DNA from 2 places in the Pantoea eucrina genome. Region 2 is predicted to be linked to the other one. Evidence: predicted binding sites of a transcription regulator. Region 2 holds the regulator's gene; the other holds the start of a gene.

Evidence for each region. The regulator sigma-54, encoded in region 2, starts transcription at its own class of promoters, with help from an activator protein. The targets are predictions, from matches to a motif close to GTTGGCACANNTTTCGCTNT.
Region 1: a site for sigma-54 is predicted at 11,013-11,032, ahead of glnK (P-II family nitrogen regulator). Genes of this name have one in related genera too.

The regions. Positions count from the first base shown of each region.
Region 1 is NZ_CP083448.1:844,165-860,164, reverse strand. Features, by position in the region: gene LAC65_RS03960 (multidrug efflux RND transporter permease subunit AcrB) at 1-2,543, shown strand, start outside; gene LAC65_RS03955 (type B 50S ribosomal protein L31) at 2,667-2,924, shown strand; gene ykgO (type B 50S ribosomal protein L36) at 2,937-3,077, shown strand; gene LAC65_RS03945 (metal ABC transporter substrate-binding protein) at 3,118-3,996, opposite strand; gene LAC65_RS03940 (metal ABC transporter permease) at 4,018-4,857, opposite strand; gene LAC65_RS03935 (metal ABC transporter ATP-binding protein) at 4,854-5,495, opposite strand; gene LAC65_RS03930 (hypothetical protein) at 5,813-6,166, shown strand; gene tomB (Hha toxicity modulator TomB) at 6,312-6,689, shown strand; gene LAC65_RS03920 (HHA domain-containing protein) at 6,714-6,932, shown strand; RNA gene ffs (signal recognition particle sRNA small type) at 7,036-7,132, opposite strand; gene LAC65_RS03910 (MGMT family protein) at 7,290-7,601, shown strand; gene LAC65_RS03905 (YbaY family lipoprotein) at 7,638-8,195, opposite strand; gene tesB (acyl-CoA thioesterase II) at 8,399-9,262, shown strand; gene amtB (ammonium transporter AmtB) at 9,304-10,593, opposite strand; gene glnK (P-II family nitrogen regulator) at 10,626-10,964, opposite strand; gene LAC65_RS03885 (SmdB family multidrug efflux ABC transporter permease/ATP-binding protein) at 11,197-12,960, opposite strand; gene LAC65_RS03880 (SmdA family multidrug ABC transporter permease/ATP-binding protein) at 12,953-14,737, opposite strand; gene LAC65_RS03875 (Lrp/AsnC family transcriptional regulator) at 14,760-15,221, opposite strand; gene LAC65_RS03870 (PLP-dependent cysteine synthase family protein) at 15,337-16,000, shown strand, end outside.
Region 2 is NZ_CP083448.1:356,315-372,314, reverse strand. Features, by position in the region: gene pmrB (two-component system sensor histidine kinase PmrB) at 1-147, shown strand, start outside; gene cgtA (Obg family GTPase CgtA) at 193-1,368, opposite strand; gene rpmA (50S ribosomal protein L27) at 1,617-1,874, opposite strand; gene rplU (50S ribosomal protein L21) at 1,890-2,201, opposite strand; gene ispB (octaprenyl diphosphate synthase) at 2,456-3,427, shown strand; partial or broken gene LAC65_RS01660 (helix-turn-helix domain-containing protein) at 3,654-3,914, shown strand; gene murA (UDP-N-acetylglucosamine 1-carboxyvinyltransferase) at 4,002-5,261, opposite strand; gene ibaG (BolA family iron metabolism protein IbaG) at 5,308-5,565, opposite strand; gene mlaB (lipid asymmetry maintenance protein MlaB) at 5,680-5,985, opposite strand; gene mlaC (phospholipid-binding protein MlaC) at 5,985-6,623, opposite strand; gene mlaD (outer membrane lipid asymmetry maintenance protein MlaD) at 6,643-7,176, opposite strand; gene mlaE (lipid asymmetry maintenance ABC transporter permease subunit MlaE) at 7,181-7,963, opposite strand; gene mlaF (phospholipid ABC transporter ATP-binding protein MlaF) at 7,968-8,783, opposite strand; gene LAC65_RS01620 (calcium/sodium antiporter) at 9,010-9,993, shown strand; gene kdsD (arabinose-5-phosphate isomerase KdsD) at 10,006-10,986, shown strand; gene kdsC (3-deoxy-manno-octulosonate-8-phosphatase KdsC) at 11,000-11,566, shown strand; gene lptC (LPS export ABC transporter periplasmic protein LptC) at 11,563-12,135, shown strand; gene lptA (lipopolysaccharide ABC transporter substrate-binding protein LptA) at 12,110-12,664, shown strand; gene lptB (LPS export ABC transporter ATP-binding protein) at 12,668-13,393, shown strand; gene rpoN (RNA polymerase factor sigma-54) at 13,442-14,875, shown strand; gene hpf (ribosome hibernation promoting factor) at 14,897-15,184, shown strand; gene ptsN (PTS IIA-like nitrogen regulatory protein PtsN) at 15,322-15,804, shown strand; gene rapZ (RNase adapter RapZ) at 15,858-16,000, shown strand, end outside.

The DNA of each region.
Region 1 (16,000 bases), 490 kb from region 2:
TCAGCGCGCTGCAGACGCAGAATACCCAGGTCGCTGCCGGTCAGCTGGGCGGTACACCGCCGGTGCCGGGCCAGCAGCTTAACGCCTCGATTATTGCTCAGACCCGCCTGACCTCAACCGATGAGTTTGGCAACATCATGCTCAAGGTGAACCAGGATGGTTCGCAGGTGCGTCTGCGCGACGTGGCAAAAATTGAACTGGGTGGTGAAAACTACGAAGTTATTGCCCGTTACAACGGCAAGCCCGCATCCGGTATCGGTATCAAGCTGGCGACCGGGGCTAACGCACTGGATACCGCAGAAGCGGTTAAAGCAGAGCTGGGTAAACTGGAGCCGTTCTTCCCGTCAGGCATGAAGACCGTCTACCCGTATGACACGACCCCGTTTGTAAAAATCTCCATTTTCGAAGTGGTTAAAACCCTGTTTGAAGCGATTGTGCTGGTGTTCCTGGTTATGTATCTGTTCCTGCAGAACTTCCGCGCCACGCTGATCCCCACCATCGCCGTACCGGTGGTGCTGCTGGGTACCTTCGCTATCATCAATGGTTTTGGCTACTCCATTAACACGCTTACGATGTTTGGTATGGTGCTCGCCATCGGCCTGCTGGTTGATGACGCCATCGTGGTCGTCGAGAACGTTGAGCGCGTTATGGCAGAAGAGGGACTGCCGCCGAAAGAGGCGACCAAACGCTCCATGGAGCAGATTCAGGGCGCGCTGGTCGGTATTGCGCTGGTGCTCTCTGCGGTATTTATTCCCATGGCGTTCTTTGGCGGTTCGACCGGGGTTATCTACCGTCAGTTCTCGATCACCATCGTTTCAGCGATGGCGCTGTCGGTGCTGGTCGCGCTGATCCTCACCCCTGCCCTCTGTGCCACCATGCTCAAACCGATTAAAAAAGGTGAGCATGGTAAAACCACCGGCTTCTTTGGCTGGTTCAACCGCATGTTCGACAAAAGCACCAATCACTATGTCGACAGCGTCAGCCATATTATCCGCAGTACCGGCCGCTATCTGGTGATCTATCTGGTCATTGTTCTTGGCATGGCGTGGCTGTTCCTGAAGCTGCCGACCTCCTTCCTGCCGGAAGAAGATCAGGGGCTGTTACTGGCGCAGGCGCAGCTGCCAGCCGGTGCAACTCAGGAGCGTACTCAGAAAGTGCTGGATCAGGTAACGGACTACTTCCTGACCAAAGAGAAAGATAGCGTCAATTCCGTGTTCACCGTTAACGGCTTTGGCTTTGCCGGCCGTGGTCAGAACACCGGTATCGCGTTTGTCAGCCTGAAGCCGTGGGATGAGCGTGGCAGCGCCGATCTGAAAGTACCGGCTATCGCCGGACGCGCCATGGGCGCACTGGGTCAGATTAAAGATGCCATGGTCTTCCCGTTCAACCTGCCGGCCATTATCGAACTGGGTAACGCCACCGGTTTTGACTTCCAGCTGATTGATCAGGGCAACCTGGGCCATGAAAAGCTGACCGAAGCGCGAAATCAGCTGTTTGGCATGATCGCCCAGCATTCAGATACGCTGGTTGGCGTACGTCCGAACGGCCTGGAAGATACGCCGCAGTACAAACTGATTATCGATCAGGAAAAAGCGCAGGCGCTGGGGGTATCGCTCTCTGATATCAACACTACTCTGGGCGCCGCCTGGGGTGGATCCTACGTCAACGACTTTATCGATCGCGGTCGCGTGAAGAAAGTATACGTTATGGGTAAAGCGGATGCGCGCATGCTGCCGGATGACATTGGCAAATGGTATGTGCGTAACAGCGCCGGCAATATGGTGCCCTTCTCTGCCTTCTCCTCGGCGAAATGGCAGTATGGCTCACCACGACTGGAGCGTTACAACGGTCTGCCTTCCATGGAGATCCTCGGTCAGGCTGCGCCGGGCAAGAGCTCGGGTGACGCGATGGATATGATGGAGGAGCTGGCGTCGAAACTGCCAACCGGTATTGGCTACGACTGGACCGGCATGTCCTATCAGGAACGTCTGTCAGGTAACCAGGCCCCGGCGCTCTACGCGATCTCGCTGATTGTCGTCTTCCTCTGCCTGGCGGCACTCTATGAGAGCTGGTCTATTCCGTTCTCGGTGATGCTGGTCGTGCCGCTCGGCGTGATTGGCGCGCTGATCTTCACTACCCTGCGCGGGCTCAGTAACGACGTCTACTTTGTAGTCGGACTGCTGACCACGATTGGTCTTTCCGCTAAGAACGCCATTCTGATCGTCGAATTTGCGAAAGATTTGATGGATAAAGAGGGCAAAGGCCTGGTGGAAGCGACGCTGGAAGCGGTGCGTATGCGTCTGCGCCCGATTCTGATGACCTCACTGGCGTTTATCCTCGGTGTACTGCCGCTGGCGATCAGCAGCGGTGCCGGTTCCGGCGCTCAGAACGCAGTAGGTACCGGCGTAATGGGTGGAATGGTCACCGCTACCGCGCTGGCAATCTTCTTTGTACCGGTCTTCTTCGTCGTGGTGCGTCGCCGCTTCAGTAAGCATAAAGCGGACCTTGAAGGCAGCCATCCGGCTGAACACGCGAAACACTGATTGACTCCTTAATGAAAAAGGCCGCAGATGCGGCCTTTTTTTATGGTGCCTGATGACGGTTGCAATCGCGCCATAACGGGCGCATAATATTGTTATATTATAACATTACATAGGAATCGTCATATGAAGCCTGATATCCACCCGCACTATCGTCCGGTTCTGTTCCATGACACTACCGCTGATGAGTATTTTAAAGTGGGATCAACCATTAAAACTGAACGCACCATCGAGTTTGAAGGCGAGGTTCTGCCCTACGTGACGCTGGATGTCTCCTCCAAATCGCACGTTTATTATACCGGCAAACAAAAAGAGTTCGCCAAAGAGGGCAGCGCGGCGCGCTTCAACAAGCGCTTTGGCAGCTTCCTGACGCGCACCAAATAAAGGAGCAGTACGATGCAGGTCGTGAGTTCACTTCGGTCGGCTAAAACCCGCCACCGGGATTGCAAAGTGGTACGACGTAAAGGCCGTATTTATGTGATTTGCAAATCCAATCCACGTTTCAAAGCGGTTCAGGGAAGAAAGAAAAAGCGTTAATGCGTTGTGAGAGTTTGGCCGGGATGCTCCCCGGCCTTTTTTATTGCATGCTTTTCAGCATTGCTTCCGCGTTATGCCGAAATGCTGCCGTATAGGTCGCAGCCGGACCGCCAGCAGCGGAGAGCGCCTCCGGATAGAGTTCGCCGCCGGGCTGCGCCCCCGATTCACTGGCTATCTGTTTAACCAGGCGCGGGTCGGTCTGATTTTCAATAAAGTAGCGGTGAATATGCTCACGCCTGAGCTGCTTAATAATCTGCGCAACGTCGCTGGCGCTGGCTTCTGCTTCCGTGGAAAAGCCGACCGGTGCCAGGAAGGTAACGCCATAACGCTGTCCGAAGTAGCCAAAGGCGTCGTGGCTGGTCAGCACTTTGCGCGCGCTGCGCGGCACGGCGTCAAATGCAGATTTAGCCCAGCTGTCGAGCTGCTGCAGCTGCTGAATGTAGCGCTCGCCGCTGCGCCGGATGTCGGCGGCGTCCTGCGGATCGGCTTTTATCAACGCCTGCATTACGTTACGCGCATAAATTTCACCGTTCTGCAGATTGTTCCAGGCGTGCGGATCGGTAACGGTACTGCCCCCCTCTTCCATGGTACGCGTGCTGATGCTGCTCGATGCCACCACCACATCGCCGCGATAGCCTGAAGCCGTTATCAGCCGATCCATCCACCCTTCCAGACCGAGACCGCTGACAAACACCACGCTGGCCTGCGCCAGCGCCTGGCTATCCTGTGGCGAAGGCTCAAAGGTATGCGGATCGCCATCCGGCCCGACCAGCGAGGTGACACGCACATGATCGCCGCCAACCTGTTTTACGATATCGGCCAGCACGGTAAAACTGGCTACCGTGTTGATAGTACCGGCCTGCGTAAACGGGCTGACCAGCATCGCGCTGGTTATCAGGCTCAGTGCAATAAACTTCATTTGTATCCCCTTATCAGTATATTAACGACGACGCAGCACGCCGCCGCATGGCCCTGTCAGAACAGAGAGCAGAAACAGCCCGGCGGCACTCAGCACCACGGCTGGTCCGGCAGGCAGTGAGTAGTACCAGGAGAGCATCAGCCCGCTTAGCGCAGCAGCGATTGCCAGCAGCATAGCGATAAACAGCAATGGGGTGAGCCGACGGCTCCAGAAGCGGGCGCTGGTAGCGGGCAGCATCATCAGCCCGACGGACATCAGCGTTCCCAGAATCTGAAAGCCAGCAACCAGGTTCAGTACGACCAGCAGCAGAAAAAGCCCCTGTACCAGCGGTGCGCTCCAGCGGTTCTGCACCCGCAAAAAGTCGGGATCGAAGGCGTCAATGACCAGCGGGCGGAAAATCAGCGCCAGCGTCAGCAGCGTGAACGCGGCGATAGCGGCAACCAGAACCAGCGCACGAGTGTCGACTGCCAGCAGTGAACCAAACAGCACGTGCAGCAGATCCACACTGGAGCCGCGCAGCGAAACCAGCGTGACCCCCAGCGCCAGCGAGCCAAGATAAAATCCGGAAAAGCTGGCATCCTCTTTTAACGGGGTGTAACGACTGACGGCACCGGAGAGCAGCGCCACCACCAGCCCCGCCAGCAGTCCGCCTGCGCCCATTGCCACCAGCGACAGACCTGAGAGCAGGTAGCCAACCGCTGCACCCGGCAAGATCGCATGCGATAGCGCATCGCCTATCAGGCTCATCCGGCGCAGTGACAGAAATACGCCCAGCGGAGTGGCGCTCAGCGCCAGCGCAACACAGGCCACCAGCGCGCGACGCATAAAGCCAAATTCGATAAAAGGCTGCAGCAGCGTCATGACGTCACCTGCACTCTCTCTGGCGAGTGGTCCAGCGACAATTCTGCGCTGAAGTAGCGGCTGACCAGCGGCCTGTCGTGCAGGACCACCAGCAGCGTCGTGCCCTGCTGCTGCTGCTGCCGGAGCAGCGCCATCAGCAGAGTAGTGGTGGATGCATCGATAGCGCTGAAAGGTTCATCCAGCAGCCAGACCCGGCTCTGCTGCATCAGAAGCCGGGCAAAAAGGACCCGCTGCAGCTGGCCGCCAGAGAGCGTGGCAGGCTGCGCATCAGCAAACGCCCGCATCTGTACGGCGTCCAGCGCGGCGTCGATCTCTCTGCGCAGCGCCCGGTTAATGCCGCCAAACCAGCCGCAGCGCGGCCAGCAGCCGGTGGCAACCAGTTCATACACCGTAAGCGGAAAACGCGTCTCCAGTTCGCTACGCTGTGGCAGCCAGCCAATAGCGCTGGCGGGCACGCCGATCGGGCAGGAGCCGGAGACCGGTGCAATTACGCCAGCCAGCGTTTTCAGCAGGGTTGACTTGCCGCTGCCGTTTGCGCCGGTCAGCGCGGTCATACTGCCGGCAGCCAGTTTTCCGTCGGGGATCGCGGTTATCGCCTGCCCGCGATAGCCAACCTGGAGCTGATTAAAGTGGATCATGCCGTGGTGCCCCAGAAGACGCAGAGCATTAGCAGAGTAATAAGTATCATGACAACCATCAGACGACTGCCGACGGAAAGTAACAGACCGCTGCTGCGCATCGCGTCCACCATTATGTTATAACATAACAATATGCTACTGGATTTAGCGGTGACGCGCGTGCAGAGAAGTGTTTCAAAAATTGATCGTCCGTGCACCGGGCAGATCGCCAGTGGCATCACCCATCGCAATAATCGCTGGTAGCGTTAATCGCCTGCTTGCATTACAACCAGCAAGACTCAATGATAGCGGTACGATCTTTTTTTACGGAATACGCTATGCAGGCTATTATTAATGTGGACGTTGCGGCAGATGAACATGACTGTGACAAACTTCGCAGCGTCATCCAGGGGAATATTCTTAAAATAGCTGAAGCGCTGGCCGGAGAGTTAGACTGGTATTCGCAAAGTGCTCAATTAGTTCCTGAAAGTTTTCAGGTGCTATCTATTAAAACCATTAATCCAGATAGTTTTAAAATGCTTTATGAATTTTCCTGGGATTTATTTAATCCCTGCCTCGATTTGAACGAAACCTTTACCCGACATGAAGAAGTTATGTTCCACATAAAGCCCGGTGCGCTGGTGTTTGATGTGATTGACAATACGCGCCTCTCCCCTGCTGATGAATTGTAATATTTGGTAATTGAGGTGAGCAAAACTAATGATTGTGGATTACATTTAATAGGTCGCTGAATTATTTTTATTCGTGATCGCTCCCTGGTAGCTCTTTTAAATCTCGCAGCGTTGCGGCTCCTGTGCTCGCTATGGAGGGAAAAAGATGGACGAATACTCACCGAAACGGCATGATATTGCCCAGCTTAAATTCTTATGTGAAAACCTGTATGACGAGAGTATGGCTACCCTGAGTGAAAATCATCGCGACTGGGTTAACGACCCTGCCTCCTCTGCTAATTTACAGCTCAACGATTTTATTGAGCATATCGCCTCTTTCACAATGAATTACAAAATTAAGCATACCGAAGACGAGTCGCTGATTTCTCAAATCGATGAATATCTTGATGATACCTTTATGCTTTTTAGCAGTTACAGTATCAATGCAAAGGATCTTCAGCGCTGGCAGCGATCCGCTAAACGCTTATTTAATATTTTCGCCGAAGAGTGTGCTTATCTTCAGCAACCGAGCCATTCCTTTTAGCATCAGAGTGAGAAGATTTTTTTCATGAGCAATCAAACCCTGACCAAGACCGACTATTTGATGCGTCTGCGTCGTTGTCGTTCAATTGATACCCTTGAACGGGTCATCGAAAAAAATAAGTATGAATTACCGGATAGCGAACTGGCAGTATTCTATTCAGCAGCAGATCATCGCCTTGCTGAACTGACCATGAACAAGCTTTACGATAAAGTGCCAGGCTCTGTGTGGAAATATGTTCGCTGATAAAGCGTGCAGTGCTGTTGAGTGACTGAAGCGGAATAAGGCAAGGGAGTGCCGTAAAATCCTGGAGAGGCGCGGCTATTTGCTGGCCCGAAATGGGTGGAGGCCCTGCCAGCTACATCCCGGCACACGCGTCGCCTGCTGCGGCTGCTTCCTTCCGGACCTGACCGAGTTCACAAGTTAGCGTTGCGGGAGAACCAACAGGGCCTCCATTGAGTGCTCTCTTTTCGGAGAGCGGGGGCATTATCAGCGAACGCCTGTGCAATTGCAAGGGTGAGCCAGACAACCGTTGTTTTCTTGAACAGGCGTACTCTGTCAGCTACCCTGCTTCTGGTTTCCCTCTGTTTCTTACTCCCGATAATGAATGATTCTCTGAATTTTGCCGCACGCGTGTGGCACATTGTGGCCGCAATACCGCGCGGTCAGGTAACCACCTACGGTGATATCGCCTTACTCGCCGGTTCACCGCGCGCTGCGCGTCAGGTCGGCGGTGTACTGCGTCGCCTGCCGCCGGAAAGCACGCTGCCCTGGCATCGCGTTGTTAACCGTTACGGACAGATTTCCCTGCAGGGTGACGATCTGCTGCGTCAGCGCGATGCGCTGGAGGCTGAAGGCGTCGTTGTCAGTGAGGAAGGCGGGATTGATATGGCACGCTATCGCTGGGAAATTTAATCAGCAGGCCCGCAACGGGCCTGCTGATGCTGCAGATTACAGGCTGGTCGGCGCCGGTACTGAAGCCGATGGCGTTACCTGAGTAGGCGACGTCGACGGAACCGTGGTAGCGGCACCCGGCTGCGTCGGCATTGCGCGATTGGCAACCGGCACCAGCAGCAGTTCAGCTTTGGTGCCGCCCTGATTGATCACTGGCTTTACCGTGTCCGTAACAAACGCCAGTTTGCCATCCATAGTGATGGCTGCGCTCAGCAGAATGCGCGCGTCTGGCTTAATGTCTGCCGGATTAAAGGGCAGAATAAACTGGAACGGTGACTGTTTGCCTTCGGTACGCACGGCACGCTGTGCCAGCACTTTAGAAGGCGCGTCCGCCAGCGACGCATCTGCCAGCGTAACGGTCAGTACTGCATCCGGCGGCAGCGCGATGCGCTGGCGGATATAAACAGAACCGCTTACGTTAGGCTGCTTGATAGCCGGCTGCTGGCTGGCAACCGCCGAGCCAAGCGTAGGCGTCGGAACCGGTTTGCTGTGGTCAGCACACCCTGTAATCGCCGCCGCCAGTGTCATACCGCTAATAACCTGCCAAAGTTTCATCGATGTCGTCTCCTTATGAACACTATGATTGTCGGCGGTTAATTTTTTAGCTGGCATTTCAACCGCCGATTGCTCTTAATTCTGGCACAGAAATCCGCATTGCGCCTGGCGCGTCGCCCGTCATCAGAAATCAGCGCAAATCCGTTGCGCAAACTGGTCGGATCTTTCACACTTGCGCCATATCTGCTGATGAGGACATGATTATGAGCCAGGCGCTGACTAACCTGCTTACGCTATTAAATCTGGAAAAACTGGAAGAAGGCCTGTTCCGCGGGCAGAGTGAAGATCTCGGTCTGCGTCAGGTGTTTGGCGGTCAGGTGGTGGGCCAGGCGCTCTATGCTGCTAAACAGACGGTGCCGGAAGATCGCATTATTCATTCATTTCATAGCTATTTTCTGCGTCCCGGCGACAGCCATAAAGCGATTATTTACGATGTTGAAACGCTGCGCGACGGTAAAAGCTTCAGCGCGCGCCGCGTCAGCGCAGTCCAGAATGGTCAGCCTATTTTCTATATGACCGCCTCATTTCAGGCGCCTGAAACCGGGTTTGAGCATCAGAACAGCATGCCCCCGGTACCGGGTCCGGATGAACTGCCCTCTGAACGCGATCTGGCGCAAAAACTCGCCGCGCATCTGCCGCTGAAGCTCAAAGAGAAGTTTCTCGCTGAGCGACCGCTGGATATCCGCCCGGTTCAGATCCACAACCCGCTTAAGGGCCACGTGGCTGAGCCGGTGCGCCAGGTCTGGGTGCGCGCCAATGGCCAGATGCCTGCCGATCGTCGCATCCATCAATATGTGCTGGGCTACGCCTCCGACCTTAACTTTTTGCCGGTGGCGCTGCAGCCGCACGGCAAAGGGTTCCTGGAAGCGGATATGCAGGTGGCCACGATCGATCACTCGATGTGGTTTCACCGCCCGTTCGATCTCTCAGAATGGCTGCTTTACAGCGTGGTGAGCACGTCTGCCTCTGGCGCACGCGGCTTTGTACGCGGCGAGTTCTATACGCAGGAGGGTACGCTGGTGGCGACCACGGTACAGGAAGGTGTTATGCGTCAGCGCGACGCATAAAAAAAGGGGCGACCTGGTCGCCCCTTTTCTTCATTTTTAGCTTACTGGTTATATGCGTTTTCGCCGTGGCTGTTTACATCCAGACCTTCACGCTCCTGCTCTTCCGGTACGCGCAGGCCGACAATCACATCCGCCAGCTTGAAGCCGATAAAGGCCACCACGCCGGACCAGACTACGGTAACGATACAGCTGAATATCTGGACCCAGACCTGATGCCCCATAGTGACGCCTTCCGCATAGCCAACGCCACCCAGTGAGCTGGAGGCGAAGACGCCGGTCAGGATGCAGCCGAGGATGCCGCACACGCCGTGCACGCCAAACACATCGCAGGGATCATCGACGCGCAGCCATCTTTTCAGCGTCGTAACGCCCCAGATGCCCGCGAGTCCGCCCGCCAGACCGATGATCAGTGCGCCGCCAACGCCCACGTAGCCACAGGCTGGCGTAATGGCGACCAGGCCGGCGATAAAGCCGGAGCAGGCACCCAGCAGCGAAGGCTTACCGCGCAGCGCCCACTCACCAAAGACCCAGGAGAGCACCGCACCGGCGGTAGCGACAACGGTGTTCACAAACGCCAGCGCAGCAATTTCGTTCGCCGATGACGCTGAACCGGCGTTAAAGCCAAACCAGCCGACGTAGAGAATGGCCGTACCGAGAAACACCATCGGCAGGTTATGCGGTTTAAACGCCTCTTTGCCAAAACCGGCACGCTTTCCGACCAGATACGCGCCCACCAGCCCCGCGACAGCGGCGTTGATATGCACCACGGTGCCGCCGGCAAAGTCCAGCGCGCCATCCTGTGCCAGATAACCGCCGCCCCACACCATATGCGCAATCGGCAGATAGGAGAGCGTCAGCCAGACGCCGACGAAAATCAGCACCGCTGAGAAGCGAATACGCTCAGCCAGCGCGCCCACGATCAATCCGACGGTAATACAGGCAAACGACGCCTGGAACGCGACGTGAATATATTGATAAAAGCTGCCCATGACGGCTTTCAGCTCGATGTTTTTCAGCGTCACCCACTGGAAGTTGCCGAAAAAGGCGTTGCCTTCGCTAAAGGCTAACGAGTAGCCATACACAACCCACAATACGCAGACCAGGGCAAAGGTTACGGCAACCTGTGTGAGCATGGACAAGACATTTTTACCGCGGATCAGGCCGCCATAAAACAGCGCGATGCCGGGAATTGTCATAAAAAGTACCAGCGCGGTACAAATCATCATAAAGGCGTTGTCCGCTTTATCTGCGACCGCAGGGGCAGCAGCCAGCGTCAGAGTGGGTAACAGCGCCAGGCTGGCAAGGCCCAGTTTCATCATCATTTTTTTCATTTTTTTCATCCCATCTCAAGTCAGAACCCGGATCAGAGCGCCGCTTCGTCAGTTTCACCGGTACGGATACGGATCACCCGCTGCAGCTCAGCAACGAAGATTTTGCCGTCGCCAATTTTGCCGGTGTAGGCCGCTTTACTGATGACATCAACCACTTCATCCAGCTGGTCATCTGCAATCGCGATATCGATTTTTACTTTTGGCAGGAAGTTAACGCTGTACTCGGCCCCGCGATAGAGTTCGGCATGTCCTTTCTGACGGCCGAACCCTTTAACTTCAGATACCGTCAGCCCCTGAATGCCAATGGAGGATAGTGCCTCACGGACATCCTCCAGCTTGAATGGTTTGATTACCACGGTAACCAGCTTCATACGTCCCCTCCGGATTAAACACAACTGCGCGATGTATACGCAGTGGTTAAAGCAAAGGGTGTGCCAGAAGTGCAAAACGCGGTTTAACGCGGCGGCGGTACAGGCTCAGCGCGGGGCGGCATTGCCGGAGAGAAAGAACGGTACGGGGGTCTGCACCTCTTTGGTGCTCAGGGCGTCAAAGAGGTGCAGAAGCGAGAAAAGAACGGGTCAGCATGAACAAAAAAGGTGCAACTCAGGCGGATGCGCCGGCCGCCAGCTGCTCGCCAGCCTGCTGCAGCTGATACATCTGCCAGTAGCGCCCCTGCTGCGCCAGTAGCTCTGTATGCGTACCGCGCTCGGCAATATGGCCGCGATGTAACACCAGGATTTGTTCCGCCTCCATAATTGTCGAGAGCCGGTGCGCAATGACCACCAGCGTGCTGTGCTGGCGCAAAGTGCGCAGCGCCTGCTGAATCGCCTGCTCGGTGCCGGAATCGATGTTCGCGGTAGCTTCATCGAGGATCAGGATCTGCGGCGGCGCGACCAGCACGCGAGCCAGCGCCAGCAGCTGTTTCTGCCCGACCGAAAGCGTATTGCCCTGCTCTCCCAGTCGCGTATGGATACCGTCCGGTAGCGCGCGGGCCAGCGTAGCGAGCTGCACGCTCTCCAGCGCCTGCCACACCCGCTCTTCAGGGATCGCCCGCCCCAGCTGTACGTTAGCCAGCAGCGTATCGGCCAGCACCACCGGATCCTGCTGCACCATGGCAATGCCGGTGCGCAGCGCATCGTGCGAGAGCGAAGAGACCGGACGCCCGTCCAGCACAATCGATCCGTGCTTTACCGGATAGTAACCCATCAGCAGGTTTGCCAGCGTGCTCTTGCCGCTGCCGGTATGCCCGACCAGCGCAACGAAGCCCCGTGACGGCACGGTAAAGGAGATATTGCTCAGCACGTCGCGATCGTCGCGATAGGCGAAACTGACGTCGTGCAGCGCAATTTCTCCGGAACGCAGCGGAGCACTTTCGCTGCCATACCCCTGCTGATGCGCATCAACCAGTTCAAAGATGCGCTCACCCGATACCACCGCCTGCTGCAGCATCGACTGCTGCGTCGTCAGTTCGATCAGCGGCTCATTCAGCCGGCCCAGGTAGGTGATAAAGGCATAAAGCACGCCGACTTCAAATGCGCCGGGTGAAGCAAAACTGAATAGCAGTAACAGGCCGCACAAAATCAGTGCAGAAAAGAGGCTAAGCAGCGGACGCAGCAGAAATCCGTCCAGCCGCAGCGTCTGCATGCGCGCCATATAATGGGCGCGACTCGCTTCGCTCATGCGGGCCCCAAAACGCGCCTGCTGCCGGAACTGCTGGATCACGCTCATGCCGTTGATCACTTCGTTAAAGCCGTTGTTGATATCCGCCAGATAACTGCGAACCCGGCGGGCAATCGGGGTACTGTAACGCTGATAAATCAGCATCACGGTCAGCACCAGCGGGAAAATAACCAGCGCCACCAGCGCCATACGCCAGTCGAGCGAAAACATGGCGACTAGCATCGCGCCAATCAGCGCGGCGCTGCGCAGCACGGTGGCGACTACGGTGACATAGAGATCTTTAATAACCTCGGTGTCATTGGTGACGCGCGAAATAATCTGCCCCACCGGCTGGGTGTCGAACGCGCTCAGCGGCTGGCGCAGCGCCGCGTTCATGACATCAACGCGCAGCTGCTGCACCACTCCGATTGCCGCACGGTTAAACAGCAGCGCCTGAAAATAGTGCAGCGCCGCCGCCATGAGCTGCAGCAGAATAAAACTCACCAGTAATCCCGCCACGATGCCCCACGGCATCTGATGTCTGGCGATCAGGCGATCGATAAAATAGCTGACCAGCACCGGGCCGGTCACCTCGGCCGCCGCCGCCAGCCAGAGCATACCGGTTGCCAGCCACAGCGAGCGGCGCCAGGGTTTTCCGTATGCCAGCAGCCGTTTCAGCGTCGGCCACAGCCGCTGCGACTTAGCCATGCTGCGCTCCTGTTGCGGTTTCATCTTTGTTTTCACTCTCATCATCCAGCGCCGCTTCCAGCTGCTGATAGCGGTACATATCGCGGTACCAGCCCGGCTGCGCCGCCAGCTGGTCATGATCGCCTCGCTGCGCAACGCGCCCCTGCTGCAGCACCAGAATTTCACTCGCTTCCGTTAATGCCGAGAGACGGTGCGCGCTGATAATCAGCGTACGGTTCTCTCCCCAGATGCGCAGGTTATGCAGGATGTCATGTTCAGTACGTCCATCTACCGCAGAGAGCGCATCATCCAGAATCAGGATCTCCGCCTCCAGCAGCAGCGCACGGGCAATCGCGATACGCTGCTTCTGTCCGCCCGAAAGCATGACCCCACGCTCTCCGACCTCTGTCTCATAGCCCTGCGGCAGGCGCAGAATATCCTCATGCACGCAGGCCATTCTTGCCGCCTGCTCAATCTGCTGCTGCGTGGCGTCGGGACGACCCAGCGCCAGATTGTTTGCCACGCTGTCAGAAAACAGAAACGGCGTCTGGCTCACTACCGCCAGGCGGCTGCGCCAGCTGTCCAGCTGCAGCTGCGCCAGCGGCAGATCGCCGTAGCGGATCTCTCCCCGATCGATATCGAAGTGGCGCTGGATGAGGCTGAGCAGCGTGCTTTTACCGCAGCCGGTCGGGCCACATAATCCCAGCATCTGCCCTGGCTGCAGCTTCGCATGGATATCCTGCAGTACGGCATTTTCTGTCCCCGGGTAGTGAAAGGCGTCAATGGCGAGCTGCAGCACAGCCGGCTCAGGCGGTAACGTCAGGGTGCCGTCAGCCACTGCCGGCGCTTCAGCCAGCAGCGCGCGAATACGGCTCCAGGCCGCACTGCCGCGCTCCACGATGTTGATCATCCACGCCAGCGCCAGCATCGGCCAGATCATCAGCCCCAGATACATCACAAAGCTGGTGAGCTGACCCAGCGTCAGGATACCGTGCCATACCATCCAGCCGCCGCCTGCGATCGCCAGCAGGTTGGAGAAGCCAACGGCGACGTAAATAATGGGATCAAATCGCGCATCCACCCGCGCAACATGCAGATTTTTACGCCCGGTATCGCTGGCGATGTCAGCAAACTGCTGCGACTGGTGATCTTCCAGTCCAAATGCTTTGATCATACGGATGCTGGTCAGGCTCTCCTGCGTCTGATCGTTAAGGCTGGAGAACGCCGCCTGCGCAACTTTAAAACGCTGATGCAGCCGGGAACCATCCCGCTGGATCGCCAGCGCCATAAAGGGCATCGGGATCAGCGCCAGCAGCGTCAGCTGCCAGCTTATCTGCGTACTCATGACCGCCAGCACTACCAGCCCCATGACCAGGGAGTCCACCAGCGTCAGCACTCCCTCTCCCGCTGCAAACACAACGCGGTCGACATCATTCGTTGCGCGCGCGATGAGATCGCCGGTGCGATGGCGCAGATAGAACGCAGGATGCTGCCGGCTTAGCTGACGATAAAAGTCCTCGCGCAGCTCTACCGCCAGCTGATACGAGGCGCCAAACAGCAGCACGCGCCAGACATAGCGCAGCAGATAAACGATAACGGCGGTCAGCAACATAACGCCGATCCACATCATAATCTGCCCGGCAGAGAGCCGCTGCTGCGTGACGCCATCGACAATTACGCCGACCAGATGCGGCGGGATCAGCTGCAGTAAAGCGATGATAATAAGCAGGCAGACAGCACCGGCATAGCGGCGCCACTCACGCAGGAAATACCAACTAAGCTGGCTGAATAATCGCACAATCTCTCTCTTTATTTACGCTTCAGGGCACAACGGGCAGCGCGGTTGAATATTTAATCTCTTCCATCGCAAAGCTGGAGGTGACATCTATCAGGCCCGGCACGCCATTCACCAGCCGCTTATAAAACGCGTCGTAGCTCTTCATATCCGCAACCTGTATTCGCAGCAGATAGTCATACTCACCGGCCATACGGTAGAACGCCATGACTTCCGGCATTGGCTCAACCACGGCGACAAACTGTCTGAACCATTCGCTGCTGTGCTGCTGCGTTTTGATCAGCATAAACGCGGTCAGTGACAGACCGAGTTTTTCACCATCCAGCAGCGCTACGCGCGCCCGGATGATACCGTCATCTTCAAGTTTTTTCAGGCGCTTCCAGCAGGGCGTGGTGGTCAGATTGACCGCCTCTGCCAGCGCCTGCAGCGATAGCGTGCAATCCTTCTGCAAAAGGGCGAGCAGCTTACGGTCAACTTTATCTATCATCACGCCTCACCGGAGAATATTTTTCTCTGAAAAGCCGATTATACCCTGGTTTTAGCAACCTCTTTTTCCTGCCCGTGCCGTACACTGGCGGCAATGAAAACCGGAGAGAATCGCCATGCAAACCCCCTGGATCCGCCACGCCATTAATGAGATCAACGCTGATATCCAGCGCTCGGCTGACACACACCTGATCCGCTTTACGCTGGACGATTTCCCGGGCATCTTTTTCTATCTCAAAGATGAGAGCACGCACCCCAGCGGCAGCCTGAAACATCGCCTTGCGCGTTCGCTGTTTCTGTATGGACTGGCTAATGGCTGGATCGGTGAAAAAACCCCGATTATTGAAGCGTCATCCGGCAGTACTGCCGTATCGGAAGCCTACTTTGCCCGGCTGCTCGGCCTGCCGTTTATCGCGGTTATGCCGGTCAGTACCGCAAAGCGCAAAATTGAGATGATCCGTTTTTATGGCGGAGAGTGCCATTTTGTGGCTGATCCGTGCCAGCTCTACGCGGAGTCTGAGCGGCTGGCGCGTGAACTCAACGGCCACTTTATGGATCAGTTTACCTATGCCGAGCGCGCGACGGACTGGCGCGGCAATAATAATATTGCTGAAAGTATTTTCCGGCAGATGGCGCATGAGCCGTTTCCGGTGCCGCATACGCTGATCATGAGCGCCGGCACCGGCGGCACTTCCGCCACGCTGGGCCGCTATATTCGCTATCAGGGCTACTCCACCCGCCTGCTGGTTACTGACCCGCAGCATTCGGTATTTTTTGACT
Region 2 (16,000 bases):
GATCAGCGCTACGGCGGCAGCGGACTGGGTCTGAATATTGTGCTGCGTATTGTACAAATGCACCGCGGTACGCTGACGCTGGAAAACCGTGAAGACCGCAGCGGACTGATTGCCCGCTGTACGCTGCCGTATCAGCTCAACGGCTAGCTCTGCAGATAAAAAAAGCGGCCCGAAGGCCGCTTTTAGCTGCGATTAACGCTGATAGATAATTTCGACGCCTTCGTCGTCTTCATCATCCCAGTCGTCATCCCAGTCATCATCTTCTTCCACTTCCTGAGCGGTCTCCAGCGCTTCACGATGGTAATCATCCCACATGAACGCGACCTTCTCAGGCTGCTTCTCTTCCAGTTCTGCTTCTTTAGGATTAGCAATGATAAAGCTCATCACATCCCAGCAGAGTTCATTCACGCCGGTACGGCTGGCGGCAGAGATAAGATAATATTTGTCATCCCAGCCGAGCGCCTCTGCAATCGCTTTAGCGCGGCTTTCAGCTTCTTCCTGACTCAGCAGGTCAGTTTTGTTAAACACCAGCCAGCGCGGCTTCTGATAGAGCTTCTCGCTATATTTTTCCAGCTCGCCAAGAATGATGCGGGCGTTTTCAACCGGATCGGTTTCGTCGATAGGCGCAATGTCGATCAGGTGCAGCAGGACGCGACAGCGCTCAAGATGCTTCAGGAAGCGAATGCCCAGCCCGGCGCCTTCCGCTGCGCCTTCAATCAGCCCCGGGATATCGGCCACGACAAAGCTTTTTTCGCTGTCCATGCGCACAACGCCCAGGCTGGGAACCAGCGTGGTAAACGGATAGTCCGCCACTTTTGGCTTCGCTGCAGAGACGGCGCGAATAAAGGTCGATTTACCCGCATTCGGCAGACCCAGCATGCCGACATCGGCCAGCAGCATCAGCTCCAGCTGCAGATCGCGTTTCTCGCCTGGCGTACCCATGGTTTTCTGGCGCGGGGTGCGGTTAACCGAGGATTTAAAACGCGTGTTACCAAGACCGTGCCAGCCGCCTTTCGCTACCATCAGCTTCTGCTCATGGCGCGTCATATCGCCCAGCGTTTCACCGGTGCCCTGATCGATTATGCGCGTACCGACCGGCACTTTGATGGTGACATCTTTACCACGTTTGCCGGTGCAGTCGCGGCTCTGACCATTCTGACCGCGCTCAGCGCGGAACGCTTTTTCAAAGCGATAATCGATCAGGGTATTGAGGTTTTCATCTGCCAGCAGATAGACGTCACCGCCATCACCGCCGTCACCGCCGTCCGGGCCGCCTTTAGGAATATATTTCTCGCGGCGGAAGCTAACGCAACCGTTGCCGCCATCGCCTGCGACCACAAGGATCGTCGCTTCATCAACAAACTTCATTCTATTTCTCCGTCACACTGTCGTCTGTCGCTGCAGAGAGCGGCAGACGGGTCCGCCAGGGTCTTCTGTGCTGACCGGCGGCGGATAATGCAAATCTGGTAATATGAGATGTACAGAAAGTGTACAACAAACCGCGCAGCTCAGTTAGCGGGGATTCGATAACCGGCGGCAGAATGTAAAAAGCCCCGCAAAGCTGCGGGGCCTTTCCTTCGTGTGTTCAGACGATTATCGTCTGCAGCACGACAACCTTACTCAGCAACGATGCTGATATATTTGCGGTTGTTCGGGCCTTTCACTTCGAATTTAACTTTGCCGTCTGTGGTAGCAAACAGGGTGTGGTCACGACCACAGCCTACATTGGTACCGGCGTGGAACTTGGTGCCACGCTGACGAACGATGATGCTACCTGCCAGAACAGATTCACCACCGAAACGCTTAACACCCAGACGTTTTGCGTTGGAGTCGCGACCGTTACGGGTCGAACCACCAGCCTTCTTATGTGCCATTTGTCAGATCTCCTCTTACGCGCTGATCGTCGTGATTTTCACATCAGTGAACCACTGACGGTGACCAGCTTGCTTACGGTAGTGTTTACGACGACGAAACTTAACAATCTTGATTTTTTCGCCGCGACCGTGAGCAACAACTTCTGCCTTGATCATTCCGCCTGAAACCAGTGGCGCGCCGATTTTCACGTCTTCGCCATTTGCAATCATCAGAACCTGGTCGAACTCAATGGTTTCGCCGGTTGCGATGTCCAGCTTTTCCAGGCGAACGGTCTGACCTTCGCTTACTCGGTGTTGTTTACCACCACTTTGGAAAACCGCGTACATATAAAACTCCGCTTCTGCGCTTGCCTTTCTGTGTAATCAGGCGGCGCGATAATATTCACAATAGGGCGCGAATTCTACGCAAATATCCAGCAGAAAACAAGCGCACTTTGCACTCTCCTGCAGAAAAAAAGCGCAGAGTGAATGCAACCGTTTCTCATCCTGAATTTTCAAGTACAATCAGTAACAGATTACCTGAACTCACGCTGGGTAAAAGCGCCTACCATGCAAAAAACGAGTCAAAGCTGAACAGACGAATGAACCTAGAACAAATTAACGAACTAACCGCGCAGGACATGGCGGCCGTCAACCAGACCATCCTCGACCAGCTGAATTCAGATGTCTCACTGATCAACCAGTTGGGCTACTACATTGTCAGCGGCGGAGGTAAACGCATTCGTCCGATGATTGCCGTGCTTTCAGCGCGTGCGCTCAACTATCAGGGTTCGCTGCATGTTACGAACGCAGCACTGATTGAATTTATCCACACGGCAACGCTGCTGCATGATGATGTGGTGGATGAGTCTGACATGCGTCGCGGCAAAGCGACTGCGAATGCGGCGTTTGGTAATGCCGCCAGCGTGCTGGTAGGTGATTTTATCTATACGCGCGCTTTTCAGATGATGACCAGCCTCGGATCCTTAAAGATCCTCGCGCTGATGTCAGAAGCGGTGAATGTGATCGCAGAAGGCGAAGTGCTGCAGCTGATGAACTGTAACGATCCTGACATCACTGAAGAGAGCTACATGCGCGTGATCTACAGTAAAACGGCGCGTCTGTTTGAGGCTGCTTCTCAGGCCTCAGCGATTCTGGCAGAGGCTTCGCCTGCTCAGGAGAAAGCGCTGCAGGATTATGGTCGCTACCTTGGCACCGCTTTCCAGTTAATTGACGATTTGCTCGACTACAGCGCAGATGGCGAGACGCTGGGTAAAAATACCGGTGACGATCTCAGCGAAGGGAAACCGACGCTGCCCCTGCTGCATGCCATGCATCATGGCACCCCCGAGCAGGCCGCTATGATCCGCAGCGCGATTGAGGAAGGCAACGGACGCCATTTGCTGGAGCCGGTGCTGGCCGCTATGCAGCAGACGGGTTCACTGGAATGGACGCGCAAACGCGCTGAAGAAGAAGCGGATAAAGCGATTGCTGCGCTACAGCTGCTGCCTGAGAGTCCGTGGCGTACTGCGCTTGAAGCGCTGGCGCATATGTCAGTGCAGCGCGACTTTTAATCCCGGACGGAGCCGCCCGGCTCCGTTTTTTATTTTCCCGCCGTTTCCTGCGCCGTTTGCATAAGTTTGCACGCTTTTTGCGAATACCCGCCAGATTTTGCTACCTGGGTGTAACAATTACTGGAAATTAATGGAACCTTTTTGCTATATAGAGCCGTTAATTTCCAGTTTTACCCTTCACTGCCACAGCAGCGATTACGCATTACATGGATATGGAGAACAAGTTATGCAGACAAGGAAAGAGGATTGGCATCCTGCAGATATTATCGCAGCGCTACGCAAACGTGGTACTTCACTGGCGGCTCTGTCACGTGCGTCAGGACTTTGCTCCTCAACGCTCGCCAATGCGCTGTCACGCCCCTGGCCCAAAGGCGAGTGGCTTATCGCTATGGCGCTTGAGGTACATCCGGCAGAAATCTGGCCAAGCCGCTATTACGATCCTGACACCCTGCTTCTGCTGGATCGCAAAAAGCGGATCCGATCGCCCGATAGTCTGAAAAAGATCCCGGAAAAAAAAATAAAAAAAAACCAGCCACGCTGCTGTGACTGGTTCTGGTCCATCATACTGACTGGCTTATTCGCCGCTGATACGCTCAATGTTCGCGCCCATCGCTTTGAGCTTATCTTCGATATGCTCATAGCCGCGATCGATGTGGTAAATCCGGTCAACAACCGTAGTGCCTTCAGCAATACAGCCTGCCAGTACCAGACTCGCCGAAGCACGTAAATCGGTCGCCATAACCTGTGCACCCGAGAGCGTTTCCACACCGTGACAAATCGCCGTGTTGCTCTCGATTTCCGCATGCGCACCCATACGGATCAGTTCCGGGATGTGCATAAAGCGGTTTTCAAAGATGGTTTCTGTGATCACGCCCGTGCCTTCCGCCAGCAGATTCAGCAGAGTGAACTGCGCCTGCATATCGGTTGGAAAACCCGGATGCGGTGCAGTGCGGATATTCACCGCTTTTGGCCGCTTGCCGTGCATATCAAGACTAATCCAGTCATCACCGGTTTCAATCTCTGCACCCGCGTCGCGCAGTTTAGCCAGTACCGCATCCAGCGTATCCGGCTGTGCATTGCGGCAGATGACTTTGCCGCGCGAGATAGCCGCAGCCACAAGGAAGGTGCCGGTTTCGATACGATCCGGCAGCACGCGATAGACACCGCCACCCAGACGTTCCACACCTTCAATCGTAATTTTGTCCGTGCCTGCGCCAGAAATTTTTGCACCCAGCGTATTGAGGAAGTTTGCCGTATCAACAATCTCCGGCTCGCGCGCCGCGTTCTCGATTACCGTGGTGCCGGTTGCCAGCGTTGCCGCACTCATAATGGTTACGGTAGCGCCGACGCTGACTTTATCCATGACGATGTGCGCGCCTTTCAGGCGGCCATTGACTGAGGCTTTAACATAGCCCTCTTCCAGCTTAATTTCCGCGCCGAGCTGTTCCAGACCAGTGATATGCAGATCGACCGGACGGGCACCAATCGCGCAGCCGCCCGGCAGTGATACCTGACCCTGACCAAATCGTGCCACCAGCGGCCCGAGCGCCCAGATAGAAGCACGCATCGTTTTAACCAGATCGTAAGGAGCGCTGAAGACGTTAACTTCGCGCGCATCAACATGCACCGAACCGTTACGCTCTGTGCGTGCACCCAGCAGGCTCAGCAGCTTCATGGTGGTATCAATATCACGCAGCTGCGGGACATTCTGAATTTCTACCGGCTCTTCTGCCAGCAGCGCGGCAAACAGAATCGGCAGCGCTGCATTTTTTGCGCCGGAAATGGTCACTTCACCACTTAAGCGGGTGGGGCCTTGCACACGAAATTTGTCCATTAACACGGCTCTCAATTATCTATCAACAAAACAACCAGACTGGTACTCAGAATCCGTTAAGTTTACGGTCGCGAGCCCACTCGGCGGGAGTATAAGTCTTGATGGAAACCGCATGAATGCGATTATCCGCAATGTATTCCATCAGCGGCGCATAAACAGCCTGCTGTTTTTTTACCCGGCTCAGTTCGCCAAACATTTCGCCCACGGCGATCACCTGGAAATGGCTGCCGTCGTTGCTCATCACGTGGACTTCATCTAATGACAGCGCCTGCATCAGGACTGCCTGAACTTCACTATTTTCCATGGTTTATAACTTCACTTGATAATAATAAGGCGGATATCTTAGAGGAAAGCGGCTGAGTCTTAAATATGCAAAAGCCCCTGAACGCATCAGGGGCCTAGTTTTTCAGCCGTCAGATCAGACGCTTTTCTCCGCAGAAACAATAATCTGCTGAAGATTATAAAGCGTAATAAGAGAATGGAGTTTATCTGTCACACCCGTGAACAGCGGCGTACTTCCCTGCGCGCGTACCATCTCGCGCAGATGCACCAGCAGCGCCAGCCCGGCCGAATCGACCCGCTCCAGAGCCGCCACATCAATGACGTTTATATTCTGCATAACCGTTTCACGCTGCTGCCATAGTGTCAGCAGCGTATCCCGGTCAAGCTTGCCGCTCAGTACCAGCGTATCAGTACTGCGCTGCCAGCGTAACGATTCACTCATTATTGCTGTTTATCCAGTGTAATAGGTTGTGCCGCATAGGTTTTCAGCTGTGCAGTCAGGCCATCAATGCCTTTAGTGCGCAGCAGATCGCTCCACTCATTCTGCTTGGTGGTGATCATACTGATCCCTTCGGCAATCATATCGTAAGCCTGCCATTTTCCGCTCTGGCTGTTTTTACGCCACTGAAAATCGAGACGCACCGGCGGACGGCCGTTAGGATCAACAATGGTGACGCGAATAGCCACAATATTGGCATCGCCCAGCGGTTTTTCCGGCTGAATCTGGTAAGTCTGACCGTGATACAGCGCCAGCGCCTGCCCGTAAGCCTGGGCCAGGTAGTCACCGAATGCGGCAAAGTAGGCGTCGCGCTGTGCCGGCGTCGCTTCACGATAGTAACGGCCTAAAACCAGCGCGCCGGCATATTTAATCTGCACATAGGGCAGCAGCTCCTGGCGCACAATATCGCGCAGATAGTTGGGATCCTGCTTGATTTTCGGCTGTTCATTTTTCAGCCGGGTAAAAGTTTTGGCTGCGGCTTCATTCATCAGCTTATACGGGTTGCTCTGATCCGTATCCGCTGCTGTGGCGGCCAGGGGAGCGATTGCCAGCAGGGCAACCATCAGAAAACGTTTCAACATCGTGTTTTACCTCTCTGGATTATTCCGTTGTGGCAGGCGCAGGTGCACGCTCGCCATCCTGTGACTGATTCTCTTTGCTGCCGTCGCCGCTTTTGTAAAGGAACTGACCAATCAAATCCTCAAGCACCAGAGCAGATTTGGTGTCGCGCAACGTTCCGCCATCTTTCAGCATAGCTGAACCGAGATCCGGATCGTCAAAGCCCAGATTCAGCGCCAGAAACTGTTCGCCCAGCAAACCCTGCGTACGAATAGCCAGAGAACTGGTATCCGGGATTTTGTCGACATACTGTTCGCTGATATCCATGGTCACGCGCGGCGACAGGCTTTTCTCATCCAGTGAAATATCCGTTACGCGGCCAATGACGACGCCGCCAATTTTCACAGGTGAACTGATTTTCAGGCCGCCAATATTGTCAAAGGTAGCGTAGAGCTTCCACGTGGGCTCGGTGCCCAACGATTTGAGATCGGCCACGCGCAGACTGAGAAACAGCAGCGCCACCAGCGCCGCCAGCATAAATACCCCTACCCAAATTTCATTTTTCTTGCTTTGCATTGCATCAGTTCCCAAACATCAGTGCGGTCAGCACAAAATCAAGCCCAAGCACCGCCAGTGAAGCGTGTACGACGGTACGCGTTGTTGCCCGGCTGATACCTTCCGACGTCGGAATCGCATCGTAGCCGTTAAACAGCGCAATCCAGGTTACCGTAATGGCAAAAACTGCGCTCTTGATCAGGCAGTTAAGGACATCATTATGAAAATCTACCGCGCTTTGCATCGCGGACCAGAAAAAGCCGGGATCGATACCTTTCCAGCCAACGCCAACCAGTGCACCACCGGCAATACCGACGGCCGTAAAAATCAGCGTTAACAGCGGCATACTGATAAAACCCGCCCAGAAGCGTGGCGAGACCACGCGGCGCAGCGGATCCACCGCCATCATCTCCATACTGGAGAGCTGCTCTGTGGCTTTCATCAGACCAATCTCTGCCGTCAGCGCCGAGCCGGCTCGTCCGGCAAACAGCAGCGCCGTGACAACCGGCCCCAGCTCACGCAGCAGCGACAGCGCCACCAGCATGCCAAGGCTGGTCTCCGCGCTGTAGGTGGTCAGCACCAGATATCCCTGCAGTCCCAGCACCATGCCGATAAACAGACCAGAAACCACAATAATCAGCAGCGAGAGTACGCCAACGCTATAAAGCTGCCTGATCAACAATGGAGCATGGCGGCGAAAAGCGGGTTTTCCCACCAGCGCATGAAACAGCATCAGACCGGCGCGACCAAAGGTCGCACAGCTGTTTATTCCCCGACGCCCGAACGACGCCAGTGCCTGTAACACCATGAGTTTACTCTCTCCCTGTCCGGGTCAAATCACTAAGATAGTCGCCGGCGGCGAAACGAAACGGCACCGGACCATCAGCATGCCCATCAATAAACTGGCGTACGCGCGGATCGGCGTTCTCCTTCAGCTGCCGGGTGCTGCCTTCAGCAATGATTTTTTGCCCGGCAACAATATAGGCGTGATCGGCGATGCTCAGGACTTCAGGCACATCATGCGATACCACAATACAGGTCACGCCCAGCGAGTGGTTCAGCTCATCAATCAGCTTGACCAGCACGCCCATAGTTATTGGATCCTGCCCCACAAACGGCTCATCAAACATAATGAGTTCCGGTTCCAGCGCAATGGCACGTGCCAGCGCAGCACGTCGCGCCATCCCGCCGGAGAGCTCTGCCGGCATAAGTTTTGCCGCGCCGCGCAGTCCGACCGCTTCAAGCTTCATCATCACCGTGCTGTGCAGCAGTTCCGGCGGCAGCTGAGTGTGCTCGCGCAGTGGCCAGGCGACGTTTTCATAGACGTTAAGATCGGTAAAGAGCGCGCCTGACTGAAACAGCATGCTCATTTTCTTACGGGCTTCATAGAGCTTGCGCCGTGACAGGCTGGGAATATTCTGGCCCTGAAACCAGATTTCGCCGTGGTCAGGCTGCAGCTGACCGCCAATCAGGCGTAACAGCGTTGTTTTTCCGATGCCGGAAGGTCCCATAATCGCGGTCACTTTGCCCGCCGGAACCGTAAGTGAAATATCATCGAATATCGTGCGATCGCCACGGGTGAAACTCACACCGCGCACCTCGACCAGATTCGTTTGCTGCTGAGTCATTATTACCTCGTTAAGCGGGTCGGGCGTACTAAATGGGGTGGATGGTAGCCTGGTAAACCGCAATTCACGATAGTTTTACAGAAACTTACCGGTTCAGTGTGGCGAAAACGGTCATTAAATTTACTTTTGTCGCTCAGAGAGTCAAAATCAGCGGCTGACTCTCCCCGCATCTCAGGTTTTTTTGCCGGCCAGGGTCCGCCGGCACCGTATCCATCAAGGATTTTTCATGTTTGTAGCTACCGCCCTGTTGTTTATCGGATTGCTGTTACTGGTTTACGGGGCCGATCGACTGGTCTTCAGCGCCGCCATTCTGTGCCGCTCATTCGGTATTCCGCCGCTGATTATCGGCATGACGGTAGTCAGTATCGGCACATCGCTACCGGAGCTGATTATTTCGTTTTCAGCTGCGCAACATGGACAGATGGATTTGGCCGTAGGCACCGCGCTGGGCTCAAACATTACGAATATCCTGTTAATTCTGGGTGGCGCCGCGCTGCTTCATCCTTTAACCGTACACTCCAATTTGATTCGGCGCGAACTTCCGCTGCTGCTGCTGGTCTCTTTGCTGAGCGGCATTATGCTGTTTGATAATTACCTGAGCCGGCTGGATGGTGTGGCGCTGTTGCTGATGGCGCTGTTCTATCTGCTGATCGTGATCCGCATTGCCCGCCGCGCCGGACATGACAACAGCGATACACTCACCCGGGAACAGCTGGCAGAACTGCCGCGCGATGAAGCGGGTAACACGGTAGCCTTTCTCTGGCTGGCGGTCGCGCTGATTATATTGCCGATGTCGACCCGTATGGTCATCGACAATGCCACCGTCTTTGCTGATTACTTTGGCGTAAGCGAGCTGGTGATGGGGCTGACGCTTATCGCGGTAGGGACCAGCCTGCCGGAGCTGGCCACGGTTGTCGCGGGTGCGCTGAAAGGTGAAGATGATATGGCGATTGGTAATCTGATCGGCGCCAATATTTTCAACCTGGCGATTGTTCTTGGCCTGCCCGCGCTGTTTCATCCGGGCGAGGTCAATCCGCTCGCGTTTAGCCGTGATTACTGGGTCATGCTCGGCGTCAGCGTAGTGTTTGCCCTGTTTTGTCTGCTGCGTAAGCGGCGCGTCGGCCGGATAGCCGGCGCGCTGTTACTGAGCGGATTTCTTCTCTGGGTGCTATGGCTGTGGCTCAGCCCCACCCTTCTTACTGGCTATTAAGGATGCACTGATATGTCACAGCAGCATGCAGAGTTTGATTTTCAGCAGGCGGGTAAAAAGGTTCTGCGCATCGAACGTGAAGGACTTGAACAGCTTGATCAGTATATCAATGACGACTTCAGCCGCGCCTGCCAGCTGCTTTATGCCTGCCAGGGAAAAGTCGTGGTGATGGGCATGGGCAAGTCAGGACATATCGGTAAGAAAATGGCCGCGACCTTTGCCAGCACCGGCACCGCCTCCTTTTTTGTGCATCCGGGTGAGGCGAGCCATGGCGACCTCGGCATGGTGAGCGCCAGCGATGTGGTTATCGCCATCTCGAACAGCGGCGAGTCGGCAGAGATCCTGGCGCTGATCCCGGTGCTGAAGCGACAGAAAGTGCAGCTGATCTGTATGACCAGCCGCCCGGAGAGCGCCATGGGCCGCGCGGCAGATGTTCACCTGTGTGTGAAAGTGCCGCAGGAAGCGTGCCCGCTGGGACTGGCGCCAACGTCCAGCACCACGGCAACGCTGGTGATGGGCGATGCGCTGGCGGTGGCGCTGCTTGAGGCGCGCGGTTTTACGCCAGAGGATTTTGCGCTGTCGCATCCTGGCGGCGCGCTGGGTCGTAAACTGCTGCTGCACGTCAGCGACATTATGCACAGCGGCGATGAAATTCCGCACGTCACGCGCGAGGCGTCGCTGCGTGATGCCCTGCTGGAGATCACGCGCAAAAACCTCGGTCTCACAGTGATCGTCGATGACTTAATGAAAATTGAAGGGATTTTTACCGATGGCGATCTGCGCCGTATTTTTGATATGGGCGTCGATTTTCAGTCAGCGCGTATTCAGGACGTCATGACGCGTGGCGGCATCCGCGTCCGGCCAAATATGCTGGCGGTAGAGGCCTTAAATCTGATGCAAAATAAAAATATCACTGCCGTCCTGGTAGCCGATGAAGATCGGCTGCTGGGCGTCGTCCACATGCATGACATGCTGCGCGCTGGCGTAGTCTGAACAGGAAATGTAAATGAACGCTGAAAATGCGCTGGTTGCCACCTGCTATGGTCCGGTATCAGCTGAAGTCATGGCACGGGCAGCGCAAATCCGCCTGCTGATTTGTGATGTCGATGGCGTCATGTCAGACGGCCTGATCTATATGGGAAACAGCGGTGAAGAGCTGAAGGCGTTTAATGTGCGGGATGGCTACGGCATACGTTGCCTGCTGACCTCCGGCATCGAAGTCGCTATTATAACCGGCCGTCGCGCTAAGCTGCTGGAAGATCGCTGTGAAACGCTGGGCATTACTCATCTTTACCAGGGACAATCAGATAAGCTTTTGGCGTGGCGCGAACTTCTGGATAAACTGTCACTGGACAGCACGCAGGTTGCCTATATTGGCGACGATCTGATCGACTGGCCGGTCATGGCGCAGGCGGGTCTGAGTGTTGCCGTAGCGGATGCACATCCGGTCTTGCTGCCGCGTGCAGACTATGTCACACGCATCGGCGGCGGACGCGGTGCGGTACGCGAAATATGCGACCTGATATTACTGGCGCAGAATAAATTTGAGGATGCCAGAGGGCAATCAGTATGAGTAAAAGCAGGCGTTGGATAACGCTGATTCTGGCTCTGGTCGCGCTGATATTGATCGGCTGGAACCTGACGAATCAGGATGAGAGTGCCACGCCGTTGGCTTCAAACGATCAGGAGCCAACCTACACCAGCGCGAACTCTAATACCGTGGTATACAACCCAACGGGTGCACTGGCCTACAAGCTTGTCTCCGATAAAGTGACCTATTTTTCAGCTGATGAAGTCAGCTGGTTTGATCGTCCCGTTATGACAACCTTTGATGAAAACAAAGTGCCAACCTGGTCAGTACGGGCGGACAAAGCAAAGCTAACGAAAGATCGTATGCTTTATCTGTATGGCCACGTTGAAGTGCATACGCTGACGCAGGATTCTCAGCTGGAACGCATTATCACTGATAACGCGCAGGTCAATCTGGTGACCCAGGATGTCATGTCTGACGACCAGGTGACGCTATTTGGCCGCAGTTTTAACTCCACGGGCATGAAGATGCGCGGCAATTTGCGGACAAAAAACGCCGAACTGCTTGAAAAGGTCAAAACCTCTTATGAAATTCAAAATGAACAAAAATAGCGTTAACGCGCTGCTGCTGGGATCGCTGCTGATTGGCAGCCTGCCCGCGCTGGCTGTCACCGGCGACTCAGAAAAACCGGTTAATATCGACTCCGTTAATCAGGCGCTGGATCTGCAGGGCAACGTGGCGACCTTTACCGGCAATGTTATTGTCACGCAGGGCACGATTAAAATTACAGCGGATAAAGTCGTGGTAACCCGTCCCGGCGGCGACAGCAACAAAACTATTGTTGATGCCTATGGCAATCCGGCTACGTTTTATCAGATGCAGGACAACGGCAAGCCGGTTAAAGGCCATGCCGCTAAGCTGCACTATGAGCTGGCCAACGATTTTGTCGAGCTGACCGGTAATGCTTTCATTGAACAGCAGGACAGCAACATCAAAGGCGATCGCATCACCTATCTGGTGAAAGAGCAGAAAATGCAGGCCTATAGTCAGGGTCAAAGCAAACGCGTCACCACGGTGCTGGTTCCTTCACAGCTGCAGGATAAAAACGGTTCCGCTGCGAGCCCTAAAAAGAGTAACTGACCGATGGCAACTTTAGTCGCTGAAAATCTGGCCAAAGCGTATAAAGGCCGCCGCGTAGTGGAAGATGTCAGCCTGCAGGTTAAATCGGGCGAGATTGTCGGACTGCTGGGTCCTAACGGCGCCGGTAAGACCACGACATTTTATATGGTGGTCGGCATTGTCCCGCGCGATGCGGGCCGCATTATTATCGATGATGAGGATATCAGTATCCTGCCCCTGCACGCCCGTGCGCGTCGTGGTATCGGATACCTGCCGCAGGAAGCCTCTATTTTCCGGCGGCTGAGCGTGTATGACAATCTGATGGGCGTGCTGCAGATCCGCGACGATCTGACCGAAGAGCAGCGCCAGGATCGCGCCAATGAGCTGATGGAAGAGTTCCATATTGAGCATCTGCGCAACAGCCTGGGCCAGGCGCTCTCCGGGGGAGAACGTCGCCGCGTTGAAATTGCACGCGCGCTGGCAGCGAATCCAAAGTTCATTCTGCTGGATGAGCCGTTCGCCGGGGTTGACCCCATCTCCGTTATCGATATCAAAAAGATCATCGAACATTTGCGCGACAGCGGCCTCGGTGTCCTGATCACCGACCATAACGTGCGTGAAACGCTGGCCGTCTGCGAACGCGCCTATATTGTCAGCCAGGGCAATCTGATTGCACACGGCACGCCGGATGAAATTCTGGCAGATGAGCAGGTTAAGCGGGTTTATTTGGGCGAAGAGTTCAGACTCTGATAAGGTGTCGATTAACCCGATATTCGCTTAGGACATTCAAGCCGGATTATGAAGCAAGGTTTGCAACTCAGGTTCAGCCAACAGCTGGCGATGACCCCCCAGCTGCAACAGGCCATTCGCCTGCTGCAGCTCTCTACGCTTGAACTCCAGCAGGAGCTCCAGCTGGCGCTGGAGAGCAATCCGCTGCTTGAGCAGACCGATATTCATGATGAAGTGGACGCACGCGAAACGCAGGAAAGCGATACGTTAGATACCCGTGAGGCGCTGGAACAGAAAGAGATGCCTGACGAGCTGCCGCTGGATGCGTCGTGGGATGAAATTTATACTGCCGGCACCCCTTCCGGCACCGGAACAGATTATCAGGATGATGAACTGCCGGTGTATCAGGGAGAAACCACGCAGTCGCTGCAGGATTACCTGATGTGGCAGGTGGAGCTGACCCCGTTTACCGATACCGATCGCGCTATTGCGACATCGATTGTTGATGCGATCGACACGACCGGTTATCTCACCGTGACGCTGCAGGAAATTTGCGACAGTATCGGCGACGATGAGCTGACGCTGGATGAGGTAGAGGCGGTTCTCAAGCGCGTCCAGCGGTTTGATCCGGTTGGCGTAGGCGCGCGCGATCTGCGCGACTGTCTGCTGGTTCAGCTATCGCAATATGCGGCTGACGCTCCTATGCTAAAAGAGGCGCGCCTGATTGTCAGTGAACATCTCGATCTGCTGGCTAATCACGACTTCCGCAGCCTGATGCGGGTGACCCGCCTGAAAGAAGAGGTGCTGAAAGAGGCGATGCTGTTGATACAGTCGCTCGATCCGCGCCCCGGACAATCGATTAATACGGGTGAACCGGAATACGTTATTCCGGATGTGCTGGTGCGCAAAGCGGGCGCACGCTGGATAGTGGAACTGAACGCTGAAAGCCTGCCGCGTCTGCGGATCAACCAGCACTATGCCGCCATGGGCGGTTCAGCGCGCAGCGATAGCGACAGCCAGTTTATTCGCAATAATCTGCAGGAAGCGCGCTGGCTCATTAAAAGCTTGGAGAGTCGTAATGACACTCTGCTCAAGGTTACCCGCTGTATCGTTGCGCAGCAGCAGGCGTTTTTTGAGCAGGGCGAAGAGTATATGCGTCCGATGGTGCTGGCAGATATCGCGCAACAGGTCGATATGCACGAGTCCACCATCTCACGCGTGACCACGCAAAAATATCTGCACAGTCCGCGTGGTATTTTTGAGCTGAAATATTTTTTCTCCAGCCATGTCAGCACGGAAGGCGGCGGCGAAGCCTCGTCTACGGCCATTCGTGCGCTGGTAAAAAAACTGGTCGCGGCAGAAAATCCCGCAAAGCCCTTGAGCGACAGCAAACTGACCGCCATGTTATCTGAACAGGGTATTATGGTAGCGCGACGTACGGTTGCGAAGTATCGCGAGTCTTTATCTATACCGCCATCAAACCAGCGTAAACAGCTGGTCTGACCGAACTCAGAAGGAAGACCTATGCAGCTAAACCTTACCGGACTCAATGTCGAAATCACTGACCCGCTGCGCGAATTTGTGAACAGCAAATTTGGCAAACTTGAACACTATTACGATCGCATCAATCAGGTTTATATTGTTCTGAAAGTGGAGAAAGTGACTCAGATTGCAGAGGCAACTCTGCACGTTAACGGCGGTGAGCTGCACGCCACAGCGGAAGCGGAAGATATGTACGCGGCCATTGACGGGCTGGTTGATAAGCTGGCACGTCAGCTGACCAAACATAAAGACAAACTGAAAAAACACTAACCTTCACGTTTGCAGAGCGCTGACCCGTTCAGCGCTCAGGGAAAAATGGGGCGGAAGAGCGCCCCGTTTTATCATCTGCGCAAGCGCCAGCAGGGCTTTTCGCTCTGTGGCTATGTGAACTCGCAAGTGAAACCACGATGAACAACGATCTGACACTGGAATTGAGCTCGGTTCTGACGCCTGACTGCACCCGCAGCGGCGTACACTGCCAGAGTAAAAAACGCGCGCTGGAGATTATCAGCGAACTGGCGGCTAAGCAGCTCAATCTGCCGCACCAGACGCTTTTCGAAGCGATTCTGACCCGCGAGCGTATGGGCAGTACCGGCATTGGCAACGGCATTGCTATTCCGCATGGCAAACTGGAAGAGGATACGCTGCGGGCAGTGGGGGTGTTTATCAGCCTCGATCAGCCTATTGCTTTTGACGCCGTGGATAATCAGCCGGTCGATCTGCTGTTCGCTCTGCTGGTGCCTGCCGATCAGTGTAAGACGCACCTTCATACCCTGTCGCTGGTCGCAAAACGCCTGGCAGATAAGACGGTCTGCCGTCGCCTGCGTGCGGCCCAGAGTGATCAAGAGCTCTACGCCATTATCACAGAAGCTCAGGAAGCGCATTCGTAATCAGTACATAGCGTTACCGGTCTGCGGGCCGGATAAAACAGGGGAGAATAGTGATGGTGCTGATGATCGTCAGTGGTCGATCAGGCTCAGGTAAATCAGTTGCGCTGCGTGCCCTGGAGGATATGGGCTTTTACTGTGTCGACAATCTGCCGGTAGTCCTGCTGCCTGAGCTGGCGAATACGCTGACAGAGCGGAA